DNA from 4 places in the Arthrobacter sp. UYCu712 genome. Region 2 is predicted to be linked to each of the others. Evidence: riboswitches for the same ligand, from Rfam matches in the RefSeq annotation. Region 2 holds a riboswitch; each other region holds the start of a gene.

Region 1 (5,896 bases), on a different contig from region 2:
CTGTGCCCAGGTCCTCAACCCGGCGCACCGGACGGGCCGTGGTCCAGGGATTCCCGGGCCCGGTCTCCAGCTCTGTCTCCCACTCCTTGCTTGACTTCACCAACAACAAATTTCCGCCTCCCTGCCGTCGCGGCCGCGCGCCACAACGCCACTGCTTCTTGCACTGCCGTGTTCTTGGACCGCTGTGTTCCGGCCCGCAACCCGGGGCCGAACGGACTCCTGATCCAGCCACTGCAAGCGGCCGGAACCTGCAATTGACAACCACACACAACAGGCAAATATTCCGCAAAAGTGCAAGACTAGAACCGGTTCTCCCGCTTCGGTTCCGCGGTTCGTCCATCCAGGAGGAAATTCATGTCCTTTGTCCGTTTTCTTGCCCGGCCCATGCTCGCCTCCAGTTTCGTCCTCGCAGGCATGGACAAGTTGAAGAATGCGGATGACACTGCGGCACAGTTGTCTCCTCTCTTGCGCCGCGCGGCCGAATCGCTGCCCTTCCAGACCAACGAGAAAGTGCTTGCCCGCGTCATCGGCGGCACCCAGGTCGGCGCCGGCGTGTGCCTCGCGCTGGGCAAGTCCTCGCGCCTGGCCGCCACCGTGCTGGCCGTCATCTCGGCATTGAACGGCTACGTGGAATGGCGTAGTGCGGACATCACCTCCAAGGCGGGCCGCGACGCCCGGCGGAAGCAGCTGTTGAAGAACGTCTCGCTGACCGGCGGCGTCCTGCTGGCCTCCGTCGACACCAACGGAAAGCCCAGCCTCGCCTGGCGCGCGGAGCACCTCGCCGCTGACGCCCGCAGGAACGCCGGCCACCTCGCCGCCGACGTCAAGAAGACCAGCGGCAAGCAGCTCAAGAAGGCCGACAAGGCCGTCCGCAAGGCCGTAGACCACACCGTCGGAGCATAAGAAGGCAATGACAGGCGCCACCCCCACAGCAGCAACCACGCCCGTCCCGGCAGCCGGGGCGCCGCACTGGCGGGCACCGTTTGCCGCGCGGCCCGTCGACGCGACGGTCACCGTTCCGGGGTCCAAGTCCCTGACCAACCGATACCTCGTGCTGGCCGCCCTGGCCGACGGCCCCTCGCGGTTGCGCGCCCCCCTGCATTCGCGGGACTCGGCGCTGATGATCGAGGCGCTCCGCCAGCTCGGAGCCACCATCACGGAGATTCCGGGGGACGGCGCCTTCGGCCCCGACCTGGAAATCACGCCGATCAGCCTTGAGGCCTCCACGGACCGGACCGGCATCGACTGCGGACTCGCGGGCACTGTCATGCGCTTCGTCCCGCCGGTCGCGGCGCTCCGCCACGGCGAGAGCCTGTTCGACGGCGACCCGCACGCCCGCAACCGCCCGATGGGCGCCATCATCGGCGCCCTCAGCGGGCTCGGCGTCGACGTCAGCGCGCCCGACGGCGGACCGGCGTCGTCCCTGCCGTTCACCGTCCAGGGCACAGGCGAAGTCCGCGGCGGGCACCTCGTCATCGACGCCAGCGCCTCCTCGCAGTTCGTCTCCGCCCTGCTGCTCGCCGGTGCCCGCTTCACCGAGGGTCTGCACCTTGAACACGTAGGCAAGCCCGTCCCCAGCCTGGACCACATCGGCATGACGGTCGCCGTGCTGCGGGGAGTCGGTGTCGCCGTGGACGATTCCGTCCCGAACCACTGGATCGTCTCCCCCGGCCCCATCCGCGCCTTCGACCACCACATCGAGCAGGACCTCTCCAACGCAGGACCGTTCCTCGCCGCCGCCCTGGCGACCCGCGGCACCGTCCGGATCCCGGGCTGGCCCGACGCGACCACCCAGGTGGGAGACCTCTGGCGGAACATCCTCACCACCATGGGCGCCACCGTCACCCTCGAGGGCGGCACGTTGACAGTGGCCGGCGGCCCGGAGATCACCGGCGGCGACTTCGATGAAACCAGCGAGCTCGCCCCGACCGTCGCGGCGCTCTGCGCCCTCGCCACGGGACCGTCGCGCCTCAGCGGCATCGCCCACCTCCGGGGACACGAAACGGACCGGCTGGCCGCACTCGTGGCCGAGATCAACCGCCTGGGCGGCGACGCCGAGGAAACCAGTGACGGCCTGATCATCCGGCCCGCTGCGCTCCATGCCGGCGTCGTCCACAGCTATGCGGACCACCGCATGGCCACGGCAGGGGCCATCCTGGGCCTTGCAGTGCCTGGCATCGAGGTCGAGGACATCGCGGCCACGGCCAAGACCATGCCGGATTTCCCCCTGCTGTGGGAAGCGATGCTGGCCCAAGGCAGCACCGGAGAAACCGCCGCGGCCCCCGCAGACACAAAGGACGCCACCCGTGGCCCGCAGCACTGACTCCTGGGACGAATCGGATGTCCGGATCCGGCCCAACAAAAAGGGCACACGGCCGCGCACCAAGGACCGTCCCAGCTATGACGACGCCGTCACCGGCCGGATCATCACCGTCGACCGCGGACGCTACACCGCCGTAGTAGGCGAGGGCACCGGGGAGGAACGCAAGATCATCGCCGCCCGCGCCCGGGAACTGCGCCGCAACCCCGTGGTGGCCGGCGACTTCGTCTCGCTCGTCGGCGACGTCACCGGCGAACCGGACACCCTTGCCCGGCTCGTGAAGATCCAGGACCGCAACACACTCCTGCGGCGCAGCGCCGACGACACCGATCCGATCGAGCGCGCCGTCGTCGCGAACGCGGACCAGCTCGTGATCGTGGTGGCTGCCGCCAACCCGGAGCCGCGGACCGGGTTCATCGACCGCGCCCTCGTGGCCGCCTACGACGCCGGCATCGCTCCCCTGCTCCTCGTCACGAAAGCCGACGTCAAGGATCCCGCCGAGCTGCTCTCCAACTACCAGCACCTGGATTTCCCGGTCATCATCAGCAAAACGGCGGACTCGGCCGCCTCCGGCATCGACGCCCGCTCGGACGACGGGCTGTCCGCCCGGCTGGACAAGGACGCGGTGTCACAGCTGCGCGACTACCTCGACGGCAAGGTCACGGTCATGCTCGGCCACTCCGGCGTCGGCAAGTCCACCATGGTCAACGCCCTCACCGGCGCCGAGCGCGCCACCGGCGGCGTCAACGCGGTCACCGGCCGCGGCCGGCACACCTCGTCCTCGGCACTGGCGCTCAAGGTCAACGATGCGCCCGCCGGCAGCTGGATCATCGACACCCCGGGCATCCGGTCCTTCGGCCTGGCCCACGTGGATCCGGACCGGATCCTGCGTTCCTTCCCGGACCTGGAACCCGGCACGGACAACTGCGAACGGGGCTGCAAGCACGACACGAGCGCCGTCAACTGCGGCGTCGATGCCTGGGTCGCGGCAGGCCACGCGGGACCGTCCGGCCCGGCCCGGCTCACGTCGCTGCGCCGCCTCCTCGGCACGGACCCGCGGATGGAAGCGCAGGACGTCAAGGAACTCGGCACCGTTTCGTAGGCCCGGCGCGGTGCACGCCGGGGCCGCCCCGCGGTGTCCCGGGGCCGTGGCCTCCCGGCGGGCGGCCCGCTTTGGCGGTAGTTTGGAACCATGAGTCAACCCGCTTCGAGCTACAACGATGACCTGCGCCTTGCCCATGTACTGGCAGATTCCGTCGATTCCCAGACCATGAGCCGCTTCAAGGCGCTCGATCTTCGGATCGAAACGAAGCCTGACCTGACGCCGGTCACCGACGCCGACAAGTCCGCCGAGGAAGCGATCCGCGGCCAGCTGTCCCGCTCCCGCCCACGCGACGCCGTCCTCGGCGAGGAATTCGGCAGCTCCGGCCACGGGTCGCGGCGCTGGATCATCGACCCGATCGACGGGACCAAGAACTTCGTCCGCGGCGTCCCCGTCTGGGCCACCCTGATCGCCCTCGTCGACGAGGGAGAGCCCGTCGTCGGCGTCGTCAGCGCCCCGGCCCTGGGCAAGCGCTGGTGGGCGGCCAAGGGCGCCGGCGCCTACATGGGACGCTCGCTCGCCGCCGCGACCCGGCTGCGGGTCTCCAACGTGTCCCAGCTTTCGGACGCCTCGCTGTCCTACTCGAGCCTGGGCGGCTGGAAGGAACGCGGAAACCTTGACGAGTTCCTCGGCCTGACGGAGGAGGTCTGGCGGACCCGCGCCTACGGCGACTTCTGGTCCTACTGCCTCGTGGCGGAGGGCGCCGTCGACATCGCCTGCGAACCCGAACTGAACCTCTACGACATGGCGGCCCTGGTCCCGATCGTCACCGAAGCCGGCGGCCGTTTCACGTCCCTCGAAGGCGAGGACGGGCCCTTCGGCGGCAACGCCCTCGCCACCAACTCGATCCTGCACTCCGAGGTCCTCAAGCGCCTCAACCCGGGACTGGACGACCTGCTCTAAGCAGCCTTCGCACGAATTAATGACGCCGGCGGCCCCCAGATTCGGGGCCGCCGGCGTCTTTTCTTCGCCCAATCCGGCCTTTCCCGGCGGCGCGTAACATTACGCTTCATATTGGCCCCCGCCTTTTCCGCGGCAGCAGGGATGTCCTAGGCTCGAAGCAGGTCACGAGTGCCAGCGCTAAACCCCGGTTTGCTGGCCGGCAACCCTCCATTCGCGGTGGGGTGCCCCGGGTGACGACCTGGCCGGTCCTGACTGGACCCGGCAAGCGCGGATCCCCGGTGCGTGGGGTCCTTTTTCAAGCGAGGTCCCATGACGACTGCCACCATTCCCGCCACCCACTCCCCGTCCGCGACGGCGCTGCCCGACCGTTTCGCCGTCGCCGGCCGGCCGTTCGCCGCCGTCACCGGCGCGGAGATCCAGGCCCCGCTGATCCAGGGCGGACACGTCCGCTACGCGAACCTGGACTACGGAGCGTCCGCGCCCGCCCTGTCCGTGGTGTCGGCCTACCTGAACGAGATCCTGCCGTTCTACGCGAGCGTCCACCGCGGCGCCGGGTACGCCTCCCAGATCAGCACCTCCGTCTACGAAAACGCCCGCGACATTGTGCGCGAGTTTGTCGGCGGACGCCCGGACGACTCGGTGATCTTCACCCGCAACACCACCGATTCGCTGAACCTGCTGGCCGGCTGCCTGCCCGTCGCGGACGGCCGCCACACCGGCGAGGTCCTCTACCTCGACATCGAGCACCACGCCAACCTGCTGCCGTGGCAGTCCGTACCGCACCGCAGCGTCGTCGCCGCTCCCACCCTGGCGGAGACCCTCGGGAAGCTCCGCGAACAGCTCGCGCTCGGCGGCGTCAGCCTCCTGGCCGTCACCGGCGCCTCGAACGTCACGGGCGAGATCCTGCCGGTCCGCGCCCTCGCCGCCCTCGCCCACGAATACGGCGCCCGGATCGTCGTCGACGCCGCGCAGCTTGCCCCGCACCGGCGCATCAACGTGGCCGCGGACGGCATCGACTACCTCGCTTTCTCGGGCCACAAGCTCTACGCACCGTTCGGGTCCGGCGTGCTGGTGGGCCGCCCGGACTGGCTCGACGCCGGAACCCCGCACCTCGCCGGCGGCGGAGCGGTCAGCGACGCCAGGCTCGACACGGTCAGCTGGACCACCGGTCCGGCCCGGCACGAGGGCGGCTCCCCCAATGTCCTGGGTGCCGCCACGCTGGCCCGGGCCACCCAGGTGATAGCGGCCCTTGACCGGACGCGGTGGCACGCCCACGAGGACGCCATCCGGTCCTTCCTGGTTGAGGGACTCCGCCGGATCGACGGCGTGACCGTGCACCAGATCTTCTCGGACACGGACCCCGAAGACCACGGGCAGGGCGCCGGCACGATCGGCGTCGTCAATTTCTCCGTGGAAGGCTACGACGCCGGCCTGGTGGCCGCGTATCTTTCCGCCGAACACGGCATCGGCCTGCGCGACGGCCGGTTCTGCGCCCATCCGCTGCTCAAGCGGCTCGGCCTCCCGTCCGGTTCGCTGCGGGCCAGCTTCGGTCTCGGCTCACGGCTCGAAGA
Region 2 (5,896 bases):
TGTTGGCGTTGTTGCTATCTCTCTTGCCTGTTATTTCTTGCCTGTTATTTCTTGCCTGCGGCAAGCAGGTCCGCCGTGCCCCGGGCGTCGGCAGCGTCGACGTCGTGGAGCGAGATCCCGCGGGTTTCCTTGAGCATGAACACCGCGAATACCGTCACGAGGCAGGCACCGAGGAGGTAGATCGCCACCGGGGTGGACGACTTGTACTGGCTCAGGAGTGCGGTCGCGATGATCGGGGCCAGGGAACCGGCCACGATCGAGGTGACCTGGTAGCCCAGGGAGACGCCGGAGTAGCGCATCCGGGTCGGGAACATCTCGGCCATGATGGCCGGCTGCCCGGCGTACATCAGCGCGTGGAAGAGAAGGCCGATGGTGATGGCCGCGAGGATGATGAGGTCGTTCTTGGTGTCCATCATCGGGAAGGCGAAGAAGCCCCAGGTGCCGCCCAGGAGCGCGCCGGCCATGTAGACGGGCTTGCGGCCGTAGGCATCCGAGAGCTTTCCGACCATGGGCACTGCGCAGAAGTGGATGAAGTGCGCCACCAGCAGCAGGAGCAGGATGCGCGAGGTGTCCGTCTGGACCACGATCTTCAGGTAGGTGATGGAGAACGTGACCACCAGGTAGTAGAGGATGTTTTCCGCGAAGCGCAGGCCCATGGCGGTGAAGACGCCACGCGGGTAGCGGCGGAAGACTTCGGCGACGCCGTAGCCCTTGTTCTCGACGGTGACTTCCTTGCGGGCCTCGAGGAAGATCGGGGCGTCCTGGACCTTGGTGCGGATGTAGTAACCGACGATCACGATCACGGCGGAGAGCCAGAAGGCCACACGCCAGCCCCAGCTGAGGAATTCGGCCGGGGAGAGCAGCGAGGAGAGGGTGAACAGCACGCCGGTGGCGAGCAGGTTGCCCATCGGGACTGCGGACTGCGGCCAGCTGGCCCAGAAACCGCGGGACTTGCTCGGGCTGTGCTCGGCCACGAGGAGGACGGCGCCGCCCCATTCGCCGCCGACGGCGAAGCCCTGGACGAAGCGGAGGAAGACCAGCAGGGCCGGTGCCCAGTAGCCGATCTGCTGGAAGGTCGGGAGGCAGCCCATCGCGAAGGTCGCGACGCCCACCAGGATGATGCTGAGCTGGAGGAGCTGCTTGCGGCCGAACTTGTCGCCGAAGTGGCCAAAGACGATGCCGCCGATCGGGCGGGCGATAAAGCCGACAGCGTAGGTCACGAAGGCGGCAATGATACCATCGAGCTCCGTGCCGGAGTTCGGGAAGAACAGCTTGCCGAAGACCAGGGTGGCGGCGGAGGCGTAGAGGAAGAACTCATACCATTCCACGACGGTGCCGGCCATGGAGGCCGTCACCACCTTCTTCAGTCCGGACGACTTGACTTCGGGCTCTTCCGGGCGCCTCGCGGCTGCGTTGTGCGTACTCATTTCGACTCCTCTGGTGTCTCCGTCGACACCCTATGGACCATTGGGCGGAGGGCGGCTGTGATTTGTGACACGCGCCGTCATTCTCAATGAGTATGGTCCCTCCCGGCCGCAGCCTCAACGGCCATTAGTGCAGAGCGCATCTGCAAATATGCACAAGGGGCGGCCGTTTCGGCTGCAGCGATGACGGTTTAAAGGCTGGGCCTAGCCGAAGAAGTTTTCCCGGAGCTGACTGCTGAGCTGGCCGATCTCGGTCAGGAAGCCGTCGTGCCCGATCGGCGCCTCGATCAGGTGCACTTCCACGTCGCCGGGCAAGGCTTCGGCGAGGGCCCGGGACTGGGCCGGAAAGTACAGCCGGTCCGAGTCCACGGCCGCGACGAGGAAGTCGGCAGTGGCCGGGGCCAGGGCCTCCCCGAGGGCCCCGCGGCCGCGGCTGACGTCGTGGCTCATAAGGGCCTCGGTGATCGCGATGTAGCTGTTCGCGTCGAAGCGCCGGACCAGCTTGTTGCCTTGATGGTCCAGGTAGCTCTCCACCTGGTAGCGTCCGCGGCCTGCCAGCGAGGCTGCGCCCAGCGGAGCCTCGGAGTCCTGCGCATTCCGGCCGAAGCGCACGTCCAGTTCGGCGGCGGAGCGGTAGGTGATGTGGGCGATGCGGCGCGCGAGGGCGAGGCCCGCTTCAGGTTCCGGGCCGCCGTAGTAGTCCCCGCCGTTGAAGCTCGGGTCCTGCCGGATGGCGAGTGTCTGCGCCTGGGCGAAGGCGATCTGTTCGGCGGTGCTGCTGGCGCCGATGGAAATCACGGCGCAGCGCCGGACTCGTTCCGGGAAGGACACGGCCCATTCCAGGGCGCGGGCACCGCCGAGGGATCCGCCCAGTACGGCATACCAGCTGCGGATGCCAAGGGCGTCGGCCAGCCGTGCCTCGGCTGCTGTGGTGTCCCGCAAGGTGACCAGCGGGAAACGGGAGCCCCACGGTGCCCCGTCCGGAGCCGGCGTCGAGGGTCCGGTGGAGCCGTAGCAGCCGCCGAGGATGTTGATGGAGACAACGAAGTATTTGTCCGTGTCCACCGGGGCGCCGGGGCCGGCCAGTTGCTCCCACCAGCCGGGCTCCTCGCTGGCACCGCGGGTGACGTGGGTGTCGCCGGTGAGCGCATGTTCGATCAGGACCGCATTGGAACGGTCCGCGTTGAGCGTCCCCCACGTCTCATAGCCGAGCGTGGCAGCGGGCAGCCGGGCTCCGGACTCGAGGTCGAGGTCACCGATCCGGAGGTGCCGGACGGTTCCGTCGGGAACGGTCCGGCCGGAGGCGGTGTCGGGTTCCGCGGCGGCGGGGCCGGCGGCCGGCGTTTCGGCGGTTTTACTTCCGGGTACACCCGTGCGGGTGGCGGCAATCGTCATCTGAGGACCTAACTTCGCGCTTGCCCGCCGTCGGCAGACCGGCAGGCCAGGTCTTCACCCGGGGCACCCCGCCGCAAAAGGAGGGTTGCCGGCCAGCAAGCCGGGGCTGTCACTGGCACTCATGACCTGCCTTGAGTTTACGAAAGGAGGCGCCGTTGTGGCGAAAATTGTGACGGCTGTGTGACTCCGGGCGTGGCCGCCGGTGTGCCCCTGCACACGGCAGGGGCACCGGAAACCGGCGGATTCAGGCGCCCTTGGCCGCCCGGAAGCCTGCCTCGAGGTCGGCGATGATGTCGTCAATGTGCTCCAGGCCCACCGACAGCCGCACGAGTCCCGGGTTGACGCCGGCCACCGTCTGCTGTTCCGGGGAGAGCTGGCTGTGGGTGGTCGACGCCGGGTGGATGACCAGCGAGCGCACGTCGCCGATGTTGGCCACGTGCGAGTGCAGTTCAAGGGCGTCCACGAAGCGCTTGCCGGCCTCCGCTCCCCCGGCGAGGTTGAAGGCCACGACGGCGCCCGTGCCCTTGGGCCCGTACTTGCGGCCGCGCTCGTACCAGGGGCTGGACGGCAGCCCGGCGTAGGCCACCGATTCGACGTCGGCCCGGGCTTCGAGCCATTCGGCCACCCGGGTGGCGTTGGATACATGGCGCTCGACCCGCAGGCTCAGGGTCTCGATGCCCTGGGCGATGAGGAAGGCGTTGAACGGGGACACCGCGGAGCCGAGGTCGCGCAGGAGCTGGACGCGGGCCTTGAGGATGTAGGAAAGGTTCGCGCCGAGGGCGCCGTCCGCGCCGAGGTCCCGGGCGTAGACGAGCCCGTTGTAGGTGGGGTCCGGGGTGTTGAAGCCGGGGAACCGTGCCGGGTCCTTGCCGAAGTCGAAGTTGCCGGAGTCGACAATCACACCGGCGATCGCGGCGCCGTGCCCGCCAAGGTACTTGGTGGCGGAGTGGACCACGATGTCCGCGCCCCACTCGATCGGCCGGATCAGGTACGGGGTGGAGAGTGTGTTGTCGACGATCAGGGGCACACCGGCCTCGTGCGCCACTCGGGAGATGCCCTCGATGTCGAGGACGTCCTGGCGGGGGTTGGAGACCACTTCGCCGAAGAACAGTTTGGTGTTGGGCCGGACGGCGTCGCGCCACTGCTCCAGGTTGTCCGGGTCCTCCACGAACGTCACGGAGATGCCGAACTTCTTCAGCGTGTGGGCCAGCAGGTTGTAGGTGCCGCCGTACAGGCTGGGGCTGGCCACCACGTGGTCGCCGGCCTCGGCGATGTTGAGGACCGCAAAGGTCTCGGCGGCCTGGCCGGAACTGAGCAGCAGGGCCCCGAGTCCGCCTTCCAGGCTCGCCACCCGCTGCTCCACCGCGTCCTGGGTGGGGTTGCCGATCCGGGTGTAGATCGGTGCGAGTTCGGCGAGCGCAAAGCGGTTGGCGGCGCTTTCGGCGCTCGGGAAGACGAACGACGTCGTCTGGTAGATGGGAAGGGCACGCGCGCCGGTGGCGCTGTCCGGCTCCTGGCCGGCGTGGATCTGGCGGGTTTCAAAGGACCAGGCGTTGGACATCGGAATGCTCCTCAAGGACCGGGCACAGGCCGCCGGGCCGCTGGGCTCGGACGGGACAGGCGCCGCGCTTGCCCTCCGGCGGGCGCCGGACGGCCAGGTCTTCACCCGGGGCACCCCACCGCGATACGAGGGTTGCCGGCCAGCAAGCCGGGGCTGTGTGCTGGCACTCATGACCTGGCTTCAGTGTAGGAACGCCGTCCGGGCCTTGGATAGCTTTGTGACGAACATGAAGCCCGCGCTGCGGGATTCCGGCCGGGAGCCCGGATCGCGGTCCCCGCCATGGCGTCACGGCCACCATTAAATGACATCCCATCTCGGTTAGGTTTACCTAAGCTGAGAGCTCCATCACAAAGTGCCAAGATGATGGCATGCGCATGGATCACGTCTCTTACGCCTGTGAACGAGATGGCTTGGCAGCCACCACCGAACGTATTGCAACTGCCCTCGGCGTCGATGCCGTTAAGGGCGGAGTGCATCCCCGTTTCGGGACCCGCAACATGATCATCCCCCTCGCGGGACACAAATACCTCGAAGTCGTCGAGGTCCTGAACCACCCGGCCTCGGACAAGGCTCCGTTCGGCCAGGCCGTACGCGCCCGCTCCGAAGCGGGCGGCGGCTGGATGGGCTGGTGCGTCGAGGTGGACGACCTGGCACCGTTCGAGGAGCGGCTGGGCCGCGCCGCCGTCAACGGCAACCGGAAGTTCCCGGACGGCCGCGAGCTTGTCTGGAAGCAGATCGGCATCCTGGGGCTCATCGCCGATCCCCAGGTTCCGTACATGCTCAAGTGGGAGGGCGATCCGGAACTTCACCCGTCCAACGCCTACCCGAGCGACGTCAAGATGACGGCGCTGACCATCGCCGGCTCGGCGGACCGCGTCACGGAGTGGCTGGGCGAACCGGTGGAGAAGCCGCTGGAAGATGTCGCCGTCAATTGGCTTGCCCCGCACGGCACGCCCGGCATCCTGTCCGTCACCTTCGAGACGACTTCCGGAGCCGTCATCATCTAAGGTCCTACACCGCCCTAACACTTCGGCCGCCATCAGCGGGTGCCAATGACGTCACCCACCGATGGCGGCCGAATTCTATTAAAGGGCCGGTCCGCTGAGGGACCGGTCCGCTGTGGCCGGTCCGCGCTCAGCCCAGGCCGATGGCCTTGCCGAACAGGCTGAAGCCGACGAACGCCACGATGTCCAGCAGTGCGTGGGCAATGACCAGCGGCATCACCCTGCGGGTCCGGGTGTAGACCAGCGCGAACACCACACCCATGACCGCATTGCCGATGAACGGCCCGAAGCCCTGGTACAGGTGGTAGCTGCCGCGCAGCATGGAGCTGGCAAAGATTGCCAGGGGCACGCTCCAGCCGAGCTTGCCGAGCCGGTCCAGCAGGTAGCCCACCACGATCACTTCCTCCACGATCCCGTGCCGGATAGCGGAGAGGATCAGCACAGGCACCGTCCACCAGTACGAGTCCAGCGCACTCGGGATGATCGCCGTCGTGATCCCCAGCGCCCGGCCG
Region 3 (5,896 bases), on a different contig from region 2:
GTGATGTTCTTCTGCGACGTGTGGATCACTGTTGCTTCGGAAAGCTCCAGCAGGCCCGCGTCCCGGAGCATGAACAGGGCACGGCCGTTGTTGGCCGGGTCCACGGGGATGCCGATCTTCGCGCCGTCCGGAAGCTCGTCCAGGGTCTTGTACTTGTCGGACCAGATGCCGCCCGGCGCGCTGTAAACGTAGAAGAGTCCCACGTTGTCCAGGCCCTTGTCCTGGTTGAACTGCTTCAGGTAGGCGTTGTGCTGGAAGAAGTTGGCGTCGAATTCGCCGTTGGCCACTGCCAGGTTGGGCTGGATGATGTCCGTGACGTACGTCGGCTCCAGGGTCCATCCCTTGGCCTCGAGCAGCTTCTGGGCGAGCTTGGTGGGTTCCTGGTACGGGGCCGACTCCGTGACGATGATCTTGATCGTCTTTCCGCCGCTGGCGCCGGCACCCCCGGGATTGACGAGGCCGCAGCCTGTCAGTGCCGAAACGGCGGCTGCGCCGGCGCCCGCGAGGGCGTACTTGAGGAAATTTCTACGCTGCATGTTCTTGGTCCTTTGTGGTGGTCCGCGCTAGGCGGTGACGGTGGCGGGCTGGTTTTCGGCAGCCGCGGAGAATTCCTTGAAGGCCCCCCGGAAGGCCGCGGCGGGATGGCGGCCGTTGAGCCGCGGCCCGGCCCCGAAGAGCTTCTCCCGCAGGGTTCCCGGCGCGTAGCTGTCCTGGGCCAGCCCGCGGCTCCGCAGTTCCGGCAGCACACCCTCGATGAAGTCGGTGTACGAGCCGGGGATGGTCTGGTTGATGATGTTGATGCCGTCGATCCCGGCGTCCTGCCACTCCTCGAGGCGGTCGGCAATCTGCGCGGGGGTTCCCACCACGCGGTTGGCCCGGCTGCGGTACAGCGCAATGTCGCGGAGGGTGGGGTTGCCCCCGCGGACGGAGGCGCGGATGGCGGTGAGGTGGCCCTGGCTGCCTTCCGTCTCAAGGTCACCGAGCGGGGTGTCCAGCGGCAGGCCGCCGAGGTCGACGCCGAATCCGCCGCCCACGTGGGCCAGCAGGGCCTCGATGTCCAGGCTGTCCTCCAACTCCCCGGCCTTGCGTTCCGCTTCGGCTTCGGTGCCGCCGACCACGAAGTGCATGCCCTGGAGGAACTTCACGTCGTCCGGGTGGCGGCCGGCGGCGGTGGCCTGTTCACGGACGGCCGCCGTGTACTTCGCGGCAACCTCGGTGTTCGGCGCCAGGGTGAAGGTGGCCTCGGCGTTGGCGGCGCAGAACTGCTGGCCGCGGCCGGAGCTCCCGGCCTGGAAGAGCACCGGGGTGCGCTGCGGCGAAGGCGCCGCGAGGTGCGGACCGTCGATCGAATACCGGGGCCCGCGATGGTAGATCTTGCTGACTTTCTCCGGGTCGGCGTGGACTCCGGTCTCCTTGTCCCGGAGCAGCGCGTCGTCCTCCCACGAGCCTTCCCACAACTTATAGGCGGCCTCGACGTATTCGTCCGCCCAGTCGTAGCGTTCGTCGTGCTTGGTGAGCTCGGTGGCGTTGAAGTTCCGGTGCGCGTTTTCCAGCACGCTGGTGACGATGTTCCAGGCCACCCGTCCGTTGCTGATGTGGTCCAGGGTGGACATCTGCCGGGCAAACTGGAAGGGGTGGCTTTGAATCACCGACGACGTCGCGGCCAGTCCGATGTCCCGCGTTCCGGTGGCGAGCGCGGACAGCAGGATGAGGGGATCGTTGGACGGCACCTGCAGGCCCTTTTTCAGCAGCGATGCCCACCCGCCGTCGTAGTCGCCGTAGAGACCGACGACGTCGGCGAAGAAGATCGCATCAAACTTGGCGTCTTCGAGCTGGCGGGCCAGGTCGATCCAGAGCTGGAGTTCGTTGAACCGGTGCTGCTGCGCTTCCGGGCGCCGCCACTGGCCGCCCATGATGTGGCTGGACGTGTTCATCACGAAGGCGCTGATGAGAAGGCGGGGGCGGGGTCCGTTGAAGCGGGTACTGGCTGTTGAAGTCATGGGGGTGCTTTCCGCTGTGGGAGGTGTGATGGGCCGGGGTGCTGCGGGCGGTCAGAGCCGCTTGTCCAGGCGTCGGGCGAGGCGGGAGCCGCCCAGCTGGACGATGGTGACCAGCAGGATCATCAGGACAATGGCCGTGATCATGAGCGGCGTCTCGTAGCGGTAGTAGCCGTACCGGATGGCAAAGTCGCCGATTCCGCCGCCGCCCACCAGGCCGGCCATCGCCGAGTAGGAGATGAAGCTGACGGTCATAATCGTGATGGAGCTGACGAGTCCGGGCTTCGCCTCCACGATCAGGACATCCCGGACGATCTGGGACCGGCTGGCTCCCATGGACCGTGCCGCCTCGACCACGCCGCCGCCCAGTTGGCTGAGGTTCTGTTCCACAAAGCGGGCAAAGTACGGGATGGCGTTGAGGGCCAGCGGGACAATGACGGCGGCCGTGCCGATGGTGGTGCCGACAATGAACCTGGTCACCGGAATGATCGCGATCAGCAGGATCAGGAACGGGAACGAGCGGACCAGGTTGACCAACCCGTCCAGGACGCGGTGCAGCTTCGGTTTGTGCTTCAGCCCGTTGGGACCGATCGTGTAGAGCAGCACACCCAGGGGCGTGCCGAGGAGCACCGCCAGCGGGATGGCCACCAGCAGCATGGTGAGGGTCTGCCCCATGGCGACGCCGATTTCGGGCAGGACTTCCAGGATGCGGTCAAACATTGATCAGGCCCTCCGAAGTGGCTGTGGTGTGGGCGCCCTTCCCGGAGCGGTCCAGCTGGATCTCATCGGAGATCAGGTAACGGCCGATCGACGTCGCCGGGTGGAAGCCGTGGCGCTGGAGTTCGGTGAGATCGAACTGCTCCACCACCCGGCCCTCTTCCATGACCGCAACGTTGTCGGCAATGGCCTTGATGACGTTCATCTCGTGGGTGACCACCACGATGGTGATGCCGAATTCGGCGTTGACGTCGGCCAGGTACTGCAGGACGGATGCTGTCGTCCGGGGGTCGACGGCGGACGTCGGCTCGTCGCAGAGCAGCACCTTGGGCCCGGTGGCGAGGGCGCGGGCGATCGCCACACGCTGTTTCTGGCCGCCTGAGAGCTTGGCCGGATACGTTGTGGCCTTGTCGGCGAGGTCCACGATTTCCAGGGTTTCGGCTGCCCGCCGGCGGCGTTCTGCCTTGCCCACGCCGGCGAACTTCAGCGACAACTCCACATTTTCCTGGGCCGTGAGGTTGTTGAGCAGATTGAAGTGCTGGAAAACCATCCCGATGTCGTGCCGCTTGGTCCGGAGCTCGGCGTCGGACAGGGTCACGAGGTCGACGCCGTCCACCAGGACGCGTCCCGACGTCGGGCGCTCGAGGAGGTTGATGTTCCGCAGCAGGGTGGACTTCCCGGCCCCGGAGAACCCGATGATGCCCTGGATGGTGCCCCGCCTGATATGCAGGCTGACATCATCCACGGCCGTGAATCGGCCGCCGGACGAATCGAATGTCGTACTGACGTTCTGGATGTCGATCACAGGTCATCACCTGCTCGGGGCCGCGCCGCGACCGCTGTCTGCGTGTTCATGGTTTCCTCCGGGATCGCCCGAGGAAGGCCCTGAGCCCCGGCTCCGGGCTGCGCTTAGCGAAGCCCCGAGCCTAAGAACACATCGGTTCTCCATCGGTCCTGGCGGTAGCACCGTCCTCAAAGAGGGGGTTGCTGCGGCGTCACGGAGCCAGATCTCTCAGCCGCTCGGGATGGTTACGACTCCATCTGACACGGCTGGGCAGCGGATACGGAAAAAGCCGGTCACATTTTGTAACCGGCTTTCCTGATCCTGTAGCTTCTCGACTGCTGCTAGCTGTCCACGCGCCAGCCTTCGCGGGCGGGGCACGCGTTCACGACAACGTCCAGTCCGGCCGCCTTGGCGCGCTCCACTGCGGCATCGTCGAAGACGCCCAGCTGCAGCCAGACGGCTTTCGCGCCGACCGCTATGGCCTGGTCGATGACGGCCCCCACCCTGTGCGAGTTGACGAAGCAGTCCACGACGTCGATCGGGTGCTTCTCCGCGGGGATCTCGGCCAGCGAGCGGTACCCCTTCTCGCCGTGGACGTCGTCCCCGGGCAGGTTGACCGGGACAATCTGCATGCCCAGGCGGTCCCGGACGAAGAGGGAGACGTCGTAGGCCGAGCGCCACTCGTTGGTGGTGAGTCCGACGATCGCCCACAGGCCCTTGGTTCGCATGAGCCGGTCAATGACTGCCGGATCGTTTACATGAGTCATGCATCAAGCCTACTCCTGCGGAGTTTCGGCATAATCTCCGAACAAATGAATGAAACATCGGCATCCGGTGCCGCAATGAACGAATATTACAGCGCGGAAGACCCGGATTTTGCGGATTCGTGCATCTCGGGTCTAGTTGGTACTGACCATCCCGAGCGGCCGAGAGACCTGGATCGATGAAGCCGCAGCAACCCCCGGTGACGTGAGACGACCATTCCCACGGAACTGTTCCTCTCTCTTTCGATGAATTCGAGGGAACTGGAGGAACCAGGGTGCTACTGCCAGGACCGATGGAGTGCCACAATGACCCCTGAGAATTCTTCCGCCCTGCCCACCTTTGCCCGGACTCCGTCCGAGGCATCCCCACAAACCACTTCGGACGCGACGGCGAACGAAGCAGGGCTGCGTGACGCGCCCGGCTCCTCTCGCGGCTCTTCGGGATGGTCCCTGACAGAGCCCACGGACGGCGCAGTGCACGGCGTCCCCACCGGCGGACCGGCGCGTCACCGCAGCACCACCCCCGCGGCCGCAGGCGCAGGCGCGGGCGCGGGCGCAGACCCAGCCGCAGGCGCAGACCCAGGCACAGACACAGTTGCGTTCTGGGAAGAACAGGCCCTCCGCCTGGACTGGGCGGAGGTGCCCACGGGCCATTCGTACGGCGGCAAGCCCTGGCACACCGCGCACCGGCGCGTGCCGGCCGACCTTGAAGCCGGCACCGGCCCGGACATCACGTGGTTCGAAGGCGGCAAGCTCAACGTGGCCCACAACTGCGTGGACCGCCATGTCGACGCCGGCCGGGGCGAGAAAGTGGCCCTCCACTTCGAAGGTGAACCCGGCGACCGCCGCTCCATCACGTACGCCGAACTCCAGCGCGAGGTGTCCAAGGCCGCCAATGCCCTGCTGGCCCTCGGCATCACCAAGGGCGACCGCGTGGTCATCTACCTCCCGGTCATCCCCGAAACCGTCATCATCACGCTGGCTGTTGCCCGCATCGGCGCCATCCACTCGCTGGTCTTCGGCGGTTTCTCCGCCGAGGCACTCAAGTTCCGGGTCGAGGACACCGGCGCGAAGCTGCTCGTCACCACCGACGGCCAGTTCCGCCGCGGCACCGCCGTGCCGGTCAAGGACAACGCGGACGCAGCCGTGTCCGGAGACAACTTCATCGAACACGTCCTGGTGGTCAACAGGACCACTCCGGCGGACGAGCTCGAGACCGCGCCCATGACCGAAGGCCGCGACGTGTGGTGGCACGACGCCGTCGGGCAGGCCTCCGGCCTCCACACCCCCGAGGCGTTCGACGCCGAGACGCCGCTGTTCATCATGTACACCTCCGGCACCACCGGCAAGCCCAAGGGCCTGGTGCACACCTCCGGCGGCTACCTGACGCAGGCATCGTGGAGCTTCGAGCACCTCTTCAGCCACCCGGACCCGAACCTCCGGGACCAGGACGTGCACTGGTGCACCGCTGACCTGGCCTGGGTCACTGCCCACACCTACGAGATCTACGGCCCGCTCTCGAACGGCGTCACGCAGGTGATCTTCGAGGGCACTCCGAACACCCCGCATCCGGGCCGGCATTTCGAAATCATCGAACGCTACGGGGTCACGCAGTATTACACGGCCCCCACGCT
Region 4 (5,896 bases), on a different contig from region 2:
ACGCCGGGGATCCCGGGGACGAGGCGCCGACCCTGGGCCGCGTGCGCGAGGCCTGAACGGGAAACCCGGGGTATGGCGCCGCGAGATGACAGTTCGACATTCCGCCACACACCAAATCAAAGAACTCAGCGCGGGCATTCAAGGAAAACACCTTGCCCATCAAACGCTCCATCTTTCAGAGCGTTGCAACGACCATATGACTTTGCCGCGGCAACACTGCCGTTAACTGTAATCTCGCGGCCGGACGAAGCCCTAGACCTGCTTGAGCGCCTGGCCGAGGTCGCGGATGAGGTCGTCGAGGTCCTCCAGGCCCACGGAGAGCCGCACCACGCCGTCACTGAGCCCGATCGCCGCGCGTCCGTCCGGCCCCATGGCGCGGTGGGTCGTCGTGGCCGGGTGGGTGATGAGGGACTTCGCATCGCCCAGGTTGTTGGAGATGTCGATGATCCGCAGCGCGTCCAGCAGCGCGAATGCGGCCTCCTTGGCGGAGCGCCCGGGGGAGGGGGAAAGCTCGAGCGTGAGCACCGTGCCGCCGGCCTTCATCTGCCTGGCCGCCAGCTCGTATTGCGGATGCGATTTCAGCAGCGGGTACTTCACCCAGTTCACCGCGGGCTGCCCCTCGAGCCACCCGGCCAGCCGCAGGGCCGACGCCGATGAATGGTTCACGCGCAGCGCCATGGTCTCGAGGCCCTTGGTCAGCACCCACGCATTGAAGGCGGAGAGCGCCGGTCCGGTGTGGCGCATGAGCTGCTTGACCGGGCCGTCGATGAATTCCTTGGTGCCCAGGATCGCGCCGCCGAGGACTCGGCCCTGGCCGTCGATGTGTTTCGTGCCGGAGTACACAACAACATCCGCGCCGAGGTCCCCGCACCGCTGCAGCAGGGGAGTGGCGAAGACGTTGTCGACCACAACGGTGGCGCCCGCGGCATGGGCCAGGTCGCTGACAGCGGCGATGTCCACAATCTCCTGCATCGGGTTCGACGGCGACTCGAAGAAGACCGCCGTCGTCGGCTCCGACAAGGCCACCCTCCATTGCTCCAGGTCCGGCCCGTCGACGAAGACGGTTTCCACGCCCCAGCGCGGCAGGATTTCGTTGAGGATGACGAAGCAGGAGCCGAACAGCGAGCGGGCGGCGACCACCCGGTCGCCGGCTGCCAACAGGGCGCCGAGGGCGGTGAACACCGCGGACATGCCGGACGCCGTGGCAAAGCACGCCTCGGTGCCCTCAAGAAGGCGGAGGCGTTCCTGGAAAGTGGCCACCGAGGGGTTGCCGTAGCGGGAATAGACGAAGCGCTCGTCCTCCCCGGTGAAGGCACGCTCGGCGGCGGCGGCGGATTCGTAGACGAAGCCGGAGTTGAGGAAGATCGGCTCGGTGGTTTCCTGGAAGCCCGTGCGGTCCAGCCCGCCGCGGACAGCCTGGGTTTCCGGGCTCCAGCCGGCGGCGTCGGGGTTGAAAGTCACTTAGTTCTTTCCGAGGTTGGTGGGCAGGCCACGGTTCTTCCAGCCGTTAACGCTCCGTTCGCCGAACTTGTCCGGCTCGCCCTCGAAACCCTCAAGGACGTTGTAGGACGTGTAGCCGGCCTCGGTGGCGGCGATTGCGGCGGCGATGGACCGGGCACCCGAACGGCAGAGGAAGACCAGCTCGGTGCCGGTATCCTCCGGTGCCTGCTGCTTGAGTTGCTCAACGAACTGCGAGTTGGGGATGCCGCCGGCCAGGTTCCACTGGATGAACAGCGGATCATTCCGCTTGTTGCCCGCGGATGCGGTGTCCGGGATGCCAATGTGGGCCCATTCGCCCTCGGTGCGGACATCGACCAGGATGGCGCCCGCCTCGAGTTTGGCCCAGGCTTCCTGCGGGCTCAGGTCTCCGGCGTAGCTCATGCGTTGCCCTCGATGGTCTCTTCAAAGCCGAAGCCGTCAATTTCCAGGCCTTCCACCGCGTCGGCGACCGCGGCATCGGCGCTGGCGATCGCTGCCGGCAGCACCACGGCCTGGGCAACGATGACGCTGCTGCCGTTGAAGCTGGCGGAGGGGCTCCCGTGCAGGACGTAGCCCCCTGCCAGGGCCGTCGAAACCCGCTCGCAGAAGGAACGGTCGTCGGGGCCGGTGAACAGGCGGTAGGCCAGCCGTTCCTCAATGGCCGCGCCCGGGCGGGCGGGGGACGGCGCGGGTGCTGTGCTTGGGACAGCGGGGGCGGATGCGTCAGGCACGACGGGACTCCTTCTTTCACGCTTGCAGCTCGAATGGGTCGATATGCCGAGTATTCACCTGAGGCACCCCGCCGCGAAAGGGAGGGTTGCCGACCGGCCAGTCAGGGCTTGGCGCCGGTTCTCGTTACTCCCGAAAAACGTAACACCTGCGACGCCCGCGCGCACCGCGCCGCCGTCATGTTCCGTAACCGGCTTCCGGTCCCGGTCCCGGGCATACGTATTACTTGTCCCGTCCGGATCCGCGCCCGGACAGTTTCGAGTAGGGCCCACTCGGGTCTTCTGATAGGTCGCTCGCCTTTACTGGAGGCAGGCTTCCGCCGGAGGTCCTGGAGTGCCAAGCCGCCGCAGATTGAGGGTGCCGGGCAGAAATGCCAAGGCCTGCCCGCCGCCTCGGAACTGAAACGGAGAAACCGTGAAACCCCGCGTCCTGATCACCAGTGTCGGCAGCCCTGCCGGCACCGCCCTCGCCGCCCAGCTGCGGTCCCGGGGCGTTCCGTTCATGGGCGCCGATGTCCGGGAACTGCCGGACGGATCGGGCGTCAGCGGGGTCAGGGTGCCGCCGGCCGCTGATCCTGAGATGATGCCTGTGCTGCGCCGGATCGTCGCCCGGGAGGGCGTTAACCTGGTGATTCCGGCCGGCAGCGATGAGCTGATGCAGGTCTCCGCGGCACGTGCCGGGTTCGGACGGGACGTCCGTGTGATCGTGGGCGATCCCGGCCCCGTCGCTCTCGCCAACGACCGGCTCTTCACGGCGTGGCACCTGCGCTCTGCCGGAATTCCGGTCCCCCGCTTCGGCGTTCCCGGGGACTTCGTCGACGCCGGTGCCGCGATGGCTGCGCTGGACGGACCGGTGGTGGTCAAGTCCCGGTCCTACCGCGGCGGCTGCGATGTGATCGTCATCGACGGGACCGAGGACATCGACTGGGGTGAATTGCCTGACGGGCAGATTGTGCAGGAATATATTCCCGGATTGGAATATTCCCCGATGGTCTACGGGACACCGGCGCACAATGCGGCATCCCCATTCGCCGTTGTGGTGGAAAAGGCCCGGATCGAAGGCTGCGGGGCGGTGACCCGGCGGGTCCTGGCCGGTGAGGCCATGGACGTGGGCGACGTGGCGACAGCCGCCGTCCGTTCACTGGGCCTGATCGGTCCCGTTCACCTGGATGTCCGCCGCAGGGCCGACGGAACCCCGGTGGTGCTGGGCGTGGACGCCCGCTTCGGCGCCTTCAGCGACGTGGCGCCCGAACTGCTCGACGCCGTCCTGGACGCCTTCAACCTGCCGTCCTTCAACCCGGCGTCGTTCCGGCAGGGAACCGGGGCGTACGCCAGTGTCCTGGTTTGACCCCGCTGCCCCGGGCGCCCTGATCCTCCTGCTCCTCCTCGGCGCGCCGAGCCTGCTGTTCGGCCTCGTTCAGCTGATCGCGCTGCCCCTGGCCGTGCGGTTCGAGGTCCGTGCCGCCCGCCGTCGCCGGCGCGGAGTCCCGACACTGTGGGATCAATGGCCCAGCGTCTCCATTGTCGTCCCGGTCCGCAATGAGTCCGGCGCCATCGGGAACTGCCTTCGGTCCATCGAACTCACCGGCTACGCCCGGTATGAGGTGATCCTCGTCGACGACGGGTCCACGGACAACACGGCCCAACTCGCGGCGGGCCTTGCCGCTGCGGACCCGCGGATCAAGGTCCTGGGCCAAGCCGCCGCAGGAAAGGGCGCCGCCCTGAACCTGGGTGCCCGCCATGCCACCGGCGACGTCGTTATGGTTGCCGGCGCGGGCGGGATCTTCTCCCGGGACGCCATCGACCGGATGCTGCAGGGATTCGAGGATCCGGGTACCGGCGCTGTCTGCGGCGATGAGGTGTCTGCCCCCGCGGACCCGGTTCGGACCAGGGCGCTGGCCTTCCCCGGGCGCTTCGCCGCCGGGATGACGCGGCGGGCATTGTCCGAGCTGGGTGGCCTTCCCTCGGCCGCCGGCCCCATCGTGGCGTTCCCCCGCAAGGTGCTGGCGGAAATCGGGCCGTTCCGGGAGGACACTGCGTCTGCGGAGCTGGAGCTGGCCTGGCGCGTGCACGGCGCCGGATACCGCGTCGGCTTTGCGCCGTGTGCCCGGATCGTCGCGGGATCCGCCTCGACCGTCCGGGAACTCTGGCGGCAGCGGGACCGCCGGGTGTGCGGACTGCTTCACGCGGGGGCGGTCCACGTGGACCTGGCCGGCAGCCGCCGGGACGGGGATCTCGTGCTCCGCCGGCTGCCGCTGCCGCTCGCCCCTGTCGGCACCGTGTTCACTGCCCTGTCCCTGCTGGCCGCACTCGGACGCGACCGCGCCCGTGGCAGAGCCCGCGGGGGAACGCCCCGGAGCTGGACGAGGACGCCGGCGGGCGCTCCGGGAGGCCTGGACGGCCTAGGCCGATCCGGTTACCCGATGGTGGCGTAAAGGGCGTTCAGCTCCGCCGTCAGCTGCTTGCGCAGCTCCGGGGTGCCGATCTCCTTGCCGTCAATGTGGTTCACGGGGGCAAGCAGCCGGATGCTTGAAATCAGCCAGACAGCATCGGCGTCGAGCAGGTCCTTGGGCTCCAGTGGTCCGTAGCCCAGCTCCCAGCCGGCGGCCTTGGCCGCGGTGAACAGGGCGCCCTGCGAGGTGCCGGGCAGGATGCCGCTGTCCAGCTGGGGCGTGATGAGGCGCCGGACGGTGCGGACGCCGCCCTCGCCGTCGTCGGACGTTTCCAGGTGGGCCAGCAGGACTGTCGACGTCGGGCCTTCCAGGACCCGGCCGTCGGCGGAAGTGAAGATGACATCGTCGGCGCCCTGGTGGTGGGCGTACCGCAGCGACGCCATGTTGACGGCGTAGGACAGGGTCTTGGCGCCCAGCAGCAGCCACGGGGCGCGCTCGCCGACCTCACTGTCGTAGCCGCGGTCAAGGAGCAGGACGTCGATCCCTGTCTCGCGCTGCCGGCGGCCGGCACCGCCGGGGACGGAGGCCTGCACCCAGCAGGTGGGACGGCCCTCGCCCTCAACACCGCGTGTCACGAGGAGCTTCACCACCAGTTCATCGGCGGCAGCTTCATCGCCGGTCTCCCCGGCGGCGGGCCCCGTCTGGCCGCGGTACTCGCTGATCGCCGTCCCGATGGCACGCCGCCACGCGGCCTCCGCCGGAATGTCCAGCTCCAGCAGCCGGGCGGAGCCGGCCAGCCGGTTCAGGTGTGCCTGCAGCTTCCGGGGCCGGCCGCCCACAGCGAGCAACGACTCGAACACGCCGTCGCCGCGGGTGGCGCCCTGGTCCGTGGCCAGCAGCTGCGGCTTGGAAGCGTCGACAATGCGGCCGTTTTCGAACTCGGGATCCAGGAAGACCAGCACCGTGGCGGGGCCCGGAACTGAGGCGGGAGTAGTCATGGCTCCAGCTTAGTGCGGCGTGCCTCGGATAGGATTTGCAGATTGCCCGTTCCGGAACTGTTCCGCGGGTCTGGAGCTTTGAGGGGTTCGTCTGTGCTGTGGCCATTTCCGCTGGTGGGGACACTCCCGTCCTGGGCCATTCTCATTTTGACCCTGATCGACTTCGCCATCCGCGTACTGGCACTCGGCATCATCCCCGGAAACCGCCGGCCCACCACGGCCATGGCCTGGCTTCTGGGCATCTTCTTCGTACCGGCTCTGGGCCTGGTGCTCTTCCTGCTCTTCGGCAACTTCCGGC

Evidence for each region. Region 2 has a riboswitch for S-adenosylmethionine ahead of ABIB51_RS14980 (bifunctional o-acetylhomoserine/o-acetylserine sulfhydrylase). Riboswitches for the same ligand answer to the same signal wherever they lie in the genome.
Region 1: another riboswitch for S-adenosylmethionine. It lies ahead of ABIB51_RS08690 (aminotransferase class V-fold PLP-dependent enzyme); the one in region 2 lies ahead of ABIB51_RS14980 (bifunctional o-acetylhomoserine/o-acetylserine sulfhydrylase).
Region 3: another riboswitch for S-adenosylmethionine. It lies ahead of ABIB51_RS02000 (methionine ABC transporter ATP-binding protein); the one in region 2 lies ahead of ABIB51_RS14980 (bifunctional o-acetylhomoserine/o-acetylserine sulfhydrylase).
Region 4: another riboswitch for S-adenosylmethionine. It lies ahead of ABIB51_RS14315 (DUF1737 domain-containing protein); the one in region 2 lies ahead of ABIB51_RS14980 (bifunctional o-acetylhomoserine/o-acetylserine sulfhydrylase).

Annotation. Positions count from the first base shown of each region.
Region 1 covers NZ_JBEPOZ010000006.1:186,326-192,221, forward strand. The annotation lists gene ABIB51_RS08670 (DoxX family protein) at 355-903, shown strand; gene aroA (3-phosphoshikimate 1-carboxyvinyltransferase) at 911-2,323, shown strand; gene rsgA (ribosome small subunit-dependent GTPase A) at 2,307-3,422, shown strand; gene hisN (histidinol-phosphatase) at 3,513-4,325, shown strand; SAM riboswitch class IV at 4,486-4,599, shown strand; gene ABIB51_RS08690 (aminotransferase class V-fold PLP-dependent enzyme) at 4,635-5,896, shown strand, end outside.
Region 2 covers NZ_JBEPOZ010000015.1:78,210-84,105, reverse strand. The annotation lists gene ABIB51_RS14990 (MFS transporter) at 45-1,427, opposite strand; gene metX (homoserine O-acetyltransferase MetX) at 1,629-2,819, opposite strand; SAM riboswitch class IV at 2,831-2,946, opposite strand; gene ABIB51_RS14980 (bifunctional o-acetylhomoserine/o-acetylserine sulfhydrylase) at 3,064-4,380, opposite strand; SAM riboswitch class IV at 4,440-4,555, opposite strand; gene ABIB51_RS14975 (VOC family protein) at 4,749-5,387, shown strand; gene ABIB51_RS14970 (CPBP family intramembrane glutamic endopeptidase) at 5,515-5,896, opposite strand, start outside.
Region 3 covers NZ_JBEPOZ010000002.1:6,695-12,590, forward strand. The annotation lists gene ABIB51_RS01985 (MetQ/NlpA family ABC transporter substrate-binding protein) at 1-536, opposite strand, end outside; gene ABIB51_RS01990 (LLM class flavin-dependent oxidoreductase) at 564-2,000, opposite strand; gene ABIB51_RS01995 (methionine ABC transporter permease) at 2,052-2,717, opposite strand; gene ABIB51_RS02000 (methionine ABC transporter ATP-binding protein) at 2,710-3,519, opposite strand; SAM riboswitch class I at 3,657-3,746, opposite strand; gene ABIB51_RS02005 (CoA-binding protein) at 3,840-4,265, opposite strand; gene acs (acetate--CoA ligase) at 4,569-5,896, shown strand, end outside.
Region 4 covers NZ_JBEPOZ010000014.1:33,473-39,368, reverse strand. The annotation lists gene ABIB51_RS14330 (glutamate--cysteine ligase) at 1-56, shown strand, start outside; gene ABIB51_RS14325 (O-succinylhomoserine sulfhydrylase) at 253-1,461, opposite strand; gene ABIB51_RS14320 (rhodanese-like domain-containing protein) at 1,462-1,881, opposite strand; gene ABIB51_RS14315 (DUF1737 domain-containing protein) at 1,878-2,210, opposite strand; SAM riboswitch class IV at 2,224-2,339, opposite strand; gene ABIB51_RS14310 (ATP-grasp domain-containing protein) at 2,623-3,555, shown strand; gene ABIB51_RS14305 (glycosyltransferase family 2 protein) at 3,542-4,642, shown strand; gene ABIB51_RS14300 (aminodeoxychorismate lyase) at 4,624-5,598, opposite strand; gene cls (cardiolipin synthase) at 5,692-5,896, shown strand, end outside.